DNA from 3 places in the Shewanella vaxholmensis genome. Region 1 is predicted to be linked to each of the others. Evidence: predicted binding sites of a transcription regulator. Region 1 holds the regulator's gene; each other region holds the start of a gene.
What was found. The regulator sigma-54, encoded in region 1, starts transcription at its own class of promoters, with help from an activator protein. The targets are predictions, from matches to a motif close to GTTGGCACGNNNNTNGNNT.

Region 1 (3,278 bases):
ACGGTAAAGACAGGTCAAGTTGTTGGACTGCTCGGCCCAAACGGTGCGGGTAAAACCACCACCTTTTACATGGTCGTCGGTCTGGTTAAAAGCGATAAAGGCCACATCTTTATCGACGATGATGATTTAACCGCAGATCCTATGCACCTGCGCGCCCGCAAAGGCATAGGTTACTTGCCGCAGGAAGCCAGTATCTTCCGTAAGCTGACAGTCCATGACAACATCATGGCCGTACTGCAAACGCGCAAAGAATTGAAGAAAGAGCAAAGGGAAGAACAACTCGAGCATCTGCTCGAAGAATTCCACATCACCCACATCCGTGACAGCCAAGGCATGTCATTGTCGGGCGGTGAACGTCGCCGTGTCGAAATTGCGCGGGCGTTAGCAGCAAATCCTAAGTTCATTTTGCTCGATGAACCCTTTGCGGGTGTCGATCCTATTTCAGTTATCGACATCAAAAAGATTATCGAACAGCTCAAAAGTCGTGGCCTTGGCGTGTTGATCACCGACCATAATGTTCGCGAGACATTAGATGTGTGTGAACATGCCTATATTGTGAGTCACGGAAACCTGATTGCCGAAGGAACACCTGCAGAGATCTTAGACAATCAGCAAGTTAGGGCTGTGTACTTAGGTGAACAATTCAGGCTATAGTTAATCAAGCGGAGCCAATGAAGGCAATTTGTGCCAGCATTGTGCTCCACTCAAGATGATAACAAGCGACCTCATCCAACAATAATAACGTAGGGATCAGCGGTAACATGAAAGCGTCACTCCAGCTCAAACTGGGTCAACAGTTAACCATGACGCCACAATTACAACAGGCCATACGTCTGTTGCAACTGTCGTCATTAGAACTGCAGCAAGAGATCCAGCAAGCCTTAGATTCTAATCCCCTTCTCGAGCTGGAAGAGGATCAATTCGACGCCACTAAAGCCCCTGTAAACCAAACGCTATCCGATACGGATTTCAGTGAATCTAGCACCCTGCCGCCAGAAAAAGACAGCTCCACCATAGACACGGCAGAGTCGCTCACGAAAGAGTCCATGCCCGACGAACTCCCCATGGACACCACCTGGGATGAAGTGTTCACCGCCTCCCCTAATTCTGGCCCCGGTGGCAGTCGTGAAGATGATATGCCCTTCCAAGGTGAGACCAGTGAAGGCCTGTATGAGCACTTAGAATGGCAAAAAAACCTCACGCCGTTTTCTGAAACCGATTTAGCCATTGCTACCGCCATTATTGATGCCATCGACGATCAAGGCTATCTCACCCAAAGCACTGATGAAATCCTCGAAGCTATGGGTAATCCTGAGGTCGAACTCGACGAAGTCGAAGCCGTACTCAAGCGCATTCAACATTTTGATCCCATTGGTGTGGCCGCCCGCGATTTAAGCGAGTGCCTGCTGATCCAACTGTCGCATTTCGCCGCTGACACTCCCCATCTAGAAAATGCCCGCATGTTGATCAAAGATCATTTAGATCTGATCGCCGCCCGCGATTTTAGATTGTTGATGCGTAAGACTAAATTAAAAGAGGATGAGTTAAGGGACGGCATCGCGCTTATCCAAACCCTCAATCCCCGCCCAGGTTTATTGATTACGCCCAACGATGACGAATACGTCATCCCAGATGTGTCTGTGTCGAAGAAGAATGGCCGCTGGGTGGTTGAACTTAACCCAGACTGCATGCCAAAAATCAATGTAAATCAACACTATGCATCGATGGCGCGCAGTACTAAAAACCAAGCCGATAGCCAATTTATTCGTGGCCATCTGCAAGAGGCTAAATGGTTTATCAAAAGCCTAGAAAGCCGTAACGACACTTTACTTAAAGTTGCGAATTGCATAGTGCAATATCAGCAAGGTTTCTTTGAATACGGTGAAGAAGCCATGAAACCTATGGTGCTTAACGATATTGCCGAAGCGGTAGAAATGCATGAGTCGACCATCTCACGGGTGACGACACAGAAATACATGCATACCCCTAAGGGACTTTTTGAACTAAAATACTTCTTCTCTAGCCACGTCGGTACTGACGATGGTGGGGAGTGCTCATCCACAGCAATCAGGGCCTTCATTAAGAAACTGGTTGCCGCGGAAAACCAGAAAAAACCATTGAGCGACAGTAAGATGGCGCAACTTCTGGCAGAACAAGGGATCAACGTAGCCCGCAGAACCATTGCGAAGTACCGAGAGGCTATGCTCATTCCGCCTTCTAATCAGCGTAAAAGTTTATAACCTACAGTGGATATCGGAGGACGTTTCTATGCAAATAAACCTGAGTGGACACCATGTCGAAATTACCGAATCGTTACGCGCATATGTAGAAGAAAAGTTTTCAAAACTTGAACGCCATTTCGAACAGATCAATAATGTGCACGTTGTGCTCAATGTCGAGAAAATGCAACAGATCGCCGAAGCGAGAATAAATCTTATCGGTGGTGAAGTTTTTGCTACTTCAGAGCATGCTGACATGTATGCCGCTATAGACGCCCTGATTGACAAGCTTGATCGTCAGGTTATTAAACACAAAGAGAAGTTAACAAAACACTAATAATGGAACTTTGTACCATACTGCGGCCGGAGTGCACTACCTGCGCCACTCCGGGCAGCAAGAAAAAGGTACTGGAACTCATCAGCGACTTAGTCGCTGCCCAGTACCCGACCCTCTCATCTCAAGAGATATTCGAAAGCCTAGTGGCGCGCGAAAAGATGGGGAGCACAGGTATAGGTAACGGCATCGCCATTCCACATGGTCGACTAGCCGATATAGATCAGCCCATTGCCATACTCATTAAGTGTGAAGAGCCGATAGCATTCGATGCTATCGATAAGCAACCTGTTGATATTTTATTTGCACTACTGGTGCCTGCAGACCAATGTCAGCAGCACTTAAGTACCTTGTCTTGCATGGCCGAAAAGCTGAGCGACAAGCAAATATTAAAGCAATTACGCAAGACGCATGATGAAACGGAACTCTATCAGGTAATCACTGGATGAAACTGGTCATAGTGTCGGGCCGCTCAGGCTCAGGCAAATCTGTCGCCCTAAGGGTACTCGAAGATCTCGGCTATTATTGTGTCGATAACCTTCCCTTGCCCTTAATCGGCACTTTGCTTGAGCAACTCAAAGGCAGTAACGATCTCGTCGCCATCAGTGTCGACGTGCGTAACATGCCTGAGCAGGACAAGGTCTTAGTGAAGCAACTCGCGAGCCTGCCTCCTGATACTGAGTTAACCAGCTTCTTCCTCAATTCCAGCGATAAAATTCTGCTCA
Region 2 (3,278 bases), on a different contig from region 1:
CAGGTGAGATCCCCACCCAGCAATTGTCGCTAAGTTTAGCGGAATTTATTGGGGCGTTATCACCACGGATAGCACCGCCCGTTAAACATGAAGAACTGCCTATGCCCGCATTAGAACATCCGGGGATTTTTGCCAGCTTTAAACGTATGTGGCAAAACCTCTTTGGTAAACGCTAGTTGGTGGGAGCTGGGCTCTTTATCTTGCTGCGAGCTCTTAGCCTTCAACCACGTTTAGTCAGAGTGTTAACGCTCAACAACACTTAGTTTGAGCGGAACATTCAACCTAAGCGTGGCTTATCTTAGGTTGAGGTCTACAGCGAGATAAGATGATGTTACTGATGATCCCAAGACAGATTCGATACTATGCGGCAAGGCTCGCAGCGAAAGTGGAACATATCCAATAAAGGTTCATCGAGTTTCCAATCATGACTGCCACAACGTGGGCAAGGTCGCGCCATTTCGGAGGCCAAATCTTGGCCGCCGACGCGGTATAAGTAGTAATAGGTCGGAATTTTAGTGAGATATTCGATACGGCCGCGCAAATCCCAACCTCTGCGAAATAAATCACTGTCTGGACTCGATAATTCCTCAAGTGCGGCAAATTCTGCTTTGGTGGCCGCCGCCATTTGTAACTCGTCACAGGCTTGCCATTCGCTCTGCCAACGGATAATGCGTTTGTGATCGCCATTAAAGGTTGCTGGAAGTCGATATAAGGGAATCGGCAGTAGATTATCGCCGCTGCGCAGGGGCGAGCACATGTGTACAAAGCTGGTATACAGCAGTTGCCAGCTCGGTGTGTCGGTATTGCTGACCTCAGAATTAATGTCCTGACCGATAAACTTTTCCCGCGGCGCGAGTAGCTTAGCGTCGGTTAACTCTGCTAATGCTTTTTTGACCCAAGGGCTGTGATATTTATGCGCTAAACTGCTTTTCTCTGGCATCAGTAAACGCACTCTAAACTCACCGTCATTAAAGGCGACCGCAAATTCTCGCCCTAAGATTTGGCCATTAGCTCGATAGGCTTCAAGGAGCTGATTAATGGCTTTTTCGGCGGCAGAGATAGTGGTGTCGGCGAAGCATTCAAAACGCAGTTCAGTGACAAACATTAAGCGGTTTTTCCTTGGGATTCTAATAAGTTGATGCGTTGTTTTAGTTCAAGCAGTTCGTTTTTCAATTGCATGATTTCTGCTTTTTGCTGCTCAGCATGACGTTCAAAATATGCCTGTTGTATCTGCAGGCGATCGGCAAGCAGCGCAAGCGTCAAGGTATCGTTAGTTGCAGCGGCTTCGATTGTCGGGCTGATGGCTTGTAACTCGGCTAAACGCTCGCGATCCGCCTTAGGCATAGATTTAAATTGCTGCAAGCCTTGGATCAATATCGGTAAAGGTAGGCTGCTACCTAAACGGGTTTTTATTAAGGCAAGGCTCGGTACTTTACCGCAGGCTTCGAGCGAACGTGCAGCCGCTAATACTTGGTCAAGTGGACTCATAATTAGCAAAATTCCTTAATTTGTTGAATGATTTAAACTAATCTTAAAAGACCACGTAAGTTTTTTCATTTAAAAACAGTGCGTTGTCATTTGGCATCTATTTTGCTTATTGTCCTGCCTAAATCGCTTTTTCAAGCAAAAAATAATAATCACACAGGATGTCACATGATTAACCATAAATTGAATAACAAACTTATCGCCATCACTTTTTTAGGGCTTGCAAGCTTAGGTCTTAGCGGCTGTGTGGTCAATGTCGGTGATGGCGAATCGGGTTGGGATAGCAGCGAATCATGGGAGAAAGTGCAAGATAAAAACCGCACTAACTTAACCAAACTGAGTTTAGGGATGCCCAAAGACCAAGTGATGATCTTAATGGGCACCGCTGATTTTAGTGAAGCCTACATTCAACAAAGTGCTCAACAAGGTGAATCGAATAAAGAAGTCTTAGTGTTGTTTTATCGTACCCAGCGCAATAATGGCGATGGAAAAACCACTAAGGATGAATGCACACCTATCGTGCTGAGCAACAATGCCTTAGTGGGTTGGGGTGAAACGGCTTACAGTAAAATTTAACCCGCGAGTTTTATAGCTTACGTAGCTGAGTATCTAGTTGATCAATGGGCTCAGTCCAGAGGGCATCAGCTTCTAGGCCTTCGATGATAAAGCTCTTTTGAGCTGGGGTCCAAAAGGGCGCTTGGCTTAGATGGATGTGATGGTCGATGTCATGGGTTGCAATAAATTGCGCTATGGCTTCATCGCTACTGTCTAAACCGAGTTGCTCGAATAAGTGGCTTAGGTCTACTGGAGTTGTATCCATCATTATTTCCTTTTCAGTATAGTGCCTTCGTTTAGAGTAAGCGCCTGATTGAAAAATGCAATCTATGATTAAAATTTGCACTTTTCCGTTTCCTTGGTAAATTAATTGTTACTCATAAAAAGTGTGAGCTAAGTCAAGGAATACTAATAATGGACAATGAAACCTTGGAAGACTGCCGTGCAGTCTATTTGACCGCGGAAGACTTACGCATTGCCGCCTCTATCCTCTACAACGCTTATCATGATGACCCTTTTTTTGTCGATTCACTTTTTACCTCAGATAAAGCCGCTTACGAGCAAAAACTGCGCGCCGCGATCCGCGAAGAACTCAATACGTTATGGCAACAAAAACAAGCACTCATAGGTTTGTTCGACCATGAAAGACTGGTTGGTTTAGCCTGTGTGGTAACGCAAGAAGTGCCTTTGGGAGAAGGGCGTTACTGGCATTGGCGCTTAAAGATGTTGTTAGGTACTGGCTGGCAATCGACCCAAGCGTTGATGAAAAAAGAGTCCAGTATTGTCGAACTCTTACCCAGTAAGCACTGCGGTATTTTGCAGTTTATCGCCCTTGCACCGAACGAGCAGCACAAAGGACTCGGACATAAGTTAGTGCAAGCGGTAGTGAGTTGGTGTGATGAGCAGCCGGATTTGGATGGCATTGGTGTGTTTGTCGCTCAAGAGAGCCATCTGCAGTTATTTACCCAGCATGACTTTGTCTCTTTAGGCGAGCTCAATATCGGCAGTGTCCATGGTCAGTTATTATTCTATTCGGTTCAACAAGATGACTCACTCTTATAAACGGTTCGCCGATTTCTATCCTTTCTATTTATCCCAACACCAGCACCCGATTTGCCGGCAATTACACTTTGTTGGCAGTAGCTTAGTCCTGCTGCTGATTGGCATTGCCTTGGTTTCACAAGCCTGGTGGCTATGTTGGTTTATTCCGGTCGTTGGCTACGGTTTTGCGTGGGTGG
Region 3 (3,278 bases), on a different contig from region 1:
TGGCGTGGTATTAGCCGAGACGAAAACGGCTGCTGAGAGCGTGATAGAAGCATTCTTGGGGCTGAAAGCGAATATCTTAGTGCAGGAATACATTAAAGAATCCAATGGCAGTGATATTCGTTGTTTTGTTGTCGGTGACAAGGTCATCGCCTCTATGAAGCGACAAGGACCCGAGGGTGATTTTCGCTCCAATCTGCATTTGGGTGGCTGTGGTGAGGTGGTTAAAATCACTGCAGTGGAACGTAAGATGGCGATTGCGGCGGTGAAAGCGATGGGATTGGTGGTTGCTGGGGTGGATATTTTACGTTCTAACCGTGGCCCTCTGATCCTTGAGGTGAATTCGGCTCCCGGCATTGAGGGCATTGAGCAAACCACAGGGATTTCAGTGACTGAGCCCATTGTTGAATATATCGAGAAAATGGTCGCAGCCCGTAAAACCAACAGGCCCATCATTGCCTAATGGATGATTGCGCTAAAACAACGCCACCATTTAAAGTGGCGTTTTTTATGCTTATGGCTTAGAGGTTAGCACTTAGACGTAAGACCCTAAATGTTAGACCTTAGAGATCAAAGCTGTAGGAATAGCCGAGTACCAGTTTGGCATCATCATCGGTGAGATCGGTATCAGAAATCATAAACGACACTGTGCCCATGCTGGTATCTGCGCTGAGTGTGACGTTATAGTCGGCATAGTTATCTTCGCCAAACCAAGATTGCACAACATCACCGCTTGAGTAGCCATAGTGTACTGATAAGCTGAGCTTTTCAGTGAGAGGCACAGAGACAGTCGCGGCAAGATAGCTAAGATCTTTATTATCTAACGGATCGGCGGCGACATCGTCATCTGCATTGATGACATGGGAGTAACCCAGTTCAAGCCACTTCCAAGTCACTGCAGCATGGAGTTCACCAAAATCAATGCTGCCAGGAGCGTCTGGATAGGCGTAGTAGAGGTAGCCAAAGTCGTAGCTGATGTCTTCGGTAATACTGCCGCCATAACCCGCGTAGAGATCCAGTTCGTAGCTCGTATCGTCACCAAAATCTACATTCGATGCCCAAGTGCCTGCATAGAAGCCAGAATCATGGCTATAGTCAATCCCACCTTGGATTGCGACCGCATCTTTAGTTTGAGTCGCGCCGCGCCATAGGTAATTAGAGGTACCACCAATGTTGCCTGATACGGCTGCAAAGGCATTGCCAGCCAGTAACATTCCCGTCGATAAGGCCAAAACGCTGTACAGTGATTTCTTCATGCTCATCCCCTCGATTGACTTATTTATCGATTCACCAGTGGCACACTTAAGTAAGTAGTGGTCATTAGTGCATCTTGGTTTTTTTCTAAGAAGGGATTTGCTAATCACATGCCACTATTACAATTCTATGTAAAACAAGATATTAGAACATCAAGTGTTAATAAAATGTTTTTATTTGCCAGTTTATGGGGCAGAGGCGCACTCTTGTTGTGCAAAAAATATTCAGCGTTTCACTGGGATAGGGCAAAAAAAACGCCTCACAATGGAGGCGTTTTTTTGAATTTTCTAGCTTAGTTTACGCTGTCGCGTAGGGTCTTACCCGCTTTAAACTTAGGTACAGTCGCTTCAGCGATTTGAATTTCTTTACCTGTTTGTGGGTTACGGCCGGTGCGAGCTGCACGAGTCGCAGTTTCAAACGAACCGAAGCCTACGATGGAGATTTTGTCACCATTTTTCATTGATTCGGTAATGGCTGCTTCAAAAGACTTCAATGCGCGTGCGGCTTCTACTTTCGTTAGATCGGCATTTTCTGCAATTTTGGCGATAAGTTCAGTTTTGTTCATTTTTATTGTCTCTTCTTTCCGTAGATTTATTTGAAATAAGCGTGCCTAACATGCCATAAGGTTTAGCGCTTGGAAAGTCTTTTGCGTCTAAGGTGCCGCAGGATGTTCGGTAAAGCGCAGAATATTTGCTCAGTTCGTGACTTAAGTTTTATTCTTCTAAAAGTTGATAGAGTAATTTTTTTACCAATTTGGGTTCAAAGGGCTTGTCGCATAAGGCATTCACACCCGCTTGGGATACATTGCTGAGATGGGTATCGTTGGCTTCGGAAGACACCATCAAGATGGGAATATGTGATTGTTGGCTTTCATTACGGATATATTGAGTCAGCGCAAGGCCATCTACGCTTGGCATATTGTAGTCAGTGATCACTAAGTCAAACATATTGTTTTTCATCAACTCTATGGCCTGTGCGCCATCTTCGGCCTCGGTAATCAGTTTCATCCCTAGGTTACCGATAGTGCGTTTAATAACGTTTCTTGCCATGCGGCTATCATCGACCACTAATACGCGCACATCCTGCACATCGAAATTACTGAGGTCGAGTTCATCGTGGCTGAGCAGATCGATAGTGGCATTTAAGGCTGTGGCTAAATGCTCGGCACTGAAGGGCTTAGGCAGGATAGCGACCACACCCGATTGGCGGAATATCTCAAGTTGCTCACGGCGACACTCGCTCGAGACCAGCATAAATTGAATATCTTTGCAGTCAGCGCTAGCCCTTAAGTAGCCTAAGAGTTCGATGGCGGTGCCATCATCAAAATGCATCGCGCTGGCGATAAGATCGGGTTTGTGGCGAGCAATAATATCTTTAGCCGCTTCAATATTTTCTGCGGTTTGAATGCTGAGAATACCTTCCTGTTGTAAGCGTTGAATAATAATTCGACGCTGGATATCTGAAGGTTCTACCAAAAGAATGGAAAGTTCACTGGGCGATAAATGGCTCATAGTCTACTTCAAGTTAAGAGTCGCAAGTATTTTATTGGGTCGCTAAACTACGCTATTAGTAACAGCTTAGCAACAAATGTCCATTACTGCGTTTGACGGGTCAAATAATGACTCGTGACCTTAGAAAATGCGATCCAATATTGCAGGAGTAAAATGACAATAATGCTTATCGTCAGCGGCAACATAGGAATATTGTGACCAGAAACAATCACTTTTACATCTTCAGGGGTAATACGATAGGCAATAATCGCTGTGATACCTAGGGCAGAAAATCCTAAGGTTTGCATGCCGATATAAATCTTCAATACTAAGCTCGACCACGGCGTGCGCATCATTATGCCAACGAGCACGGGGAGTACGCCCAGGGTAAATACATCAAAGGATTGCGTTGTCACAGCCCGTAAAAGTGCGGCAATGCTGAAGAGGCAATATAAAGAGATCAGTAGCATAAGACGTTTAGGCATAGATGTATGTGTAGACAGGTAGCGAAGAAGATGAGCAAGTGTAGGAAATGCC

Region 2: a site for sigma-54 is predicted at 1,578-1,596, ahead of Q4Q46_RS00445 (DUF3192 domain-containing protein). Genes of this name have one in related genera too.
Region 3: a site for sigma-54 is predicted at 1,351-1,369, ahead of Q4Q46_RS07600 (TorF family putative porin). Genes of this name have one in related genera too.

The regions. Positions count from the first base shown of each region.
Region 1 covers NZ_JAUOEV010000012.1:120,070-123,347, reverse strand. The annotation lists gene lptB (LPS export ABC transporter ATP-binding protein) at 1-654, shown strand, start outside; gene Q4Q46_RS12180 (RNA polymerase factor sigma-54) at 762-2,240, shown strand; gene hpf (ribosome hibernation promoting factor) at 2,269-2,556, shown strand; gene ptsN (PTS IIA-like nitrogen regulatory protein PtsN) at 2,559-3,002, shown strand; gene rapZ (RNase adapter RapZ) at 2,999-3,278, shown strand, end outside.
Region 2 covers NZ_JAUOEV010000001.1:104,559-107,836, reverse strand. The annotation lists gene syd (SecY-interacting protein) at 1-176, shown strand, start outside; gene Q4Q46_RS00455 (Zn-ribbon-containing protein) at 332-1,105, opposite strand; gene Q4Q46_RS00450 (hypothetical protein) at 1,105-1,488, opposite strand; gene Q4Q46_RS00445 (DUF3192 domain-containing protein) at 1,654-2,061, shown strand; gene Q4Q46_RS00440 (DUF2789 domain-containing protein) at 2,072-2,305, opposite strand; gene Q4Q46_RS00435 (GNAT family N-acetyltransferase) at 2,455-3,102, shown strand; gene Q4Q46_RS00430 (Mpo1-like protein) at 3,086-3,278, shown strand, end outside.
Region 3 covers NZ_JAUOEV010000006.1:78,218-81,495, forward strand. The annotation lists gene rimK (30S ribosomal protein S6--L-glutamate ligase) at 1-460, shown strand, start outside; gene Q4Q46_RS07600 (TorF family putative porin) at 561-1,253, opposite strand; gene Q4Q46_RS07605 (HU family DNA-binding protein) at 1,544-1,816, opposite strand; gene Q4Q46_RS07610 (response regulator) at 1,965-2,762, opposite strand; gene Q4Q46_RS07615 (hypothetical protein) at 2,846-3,226, opposite strand.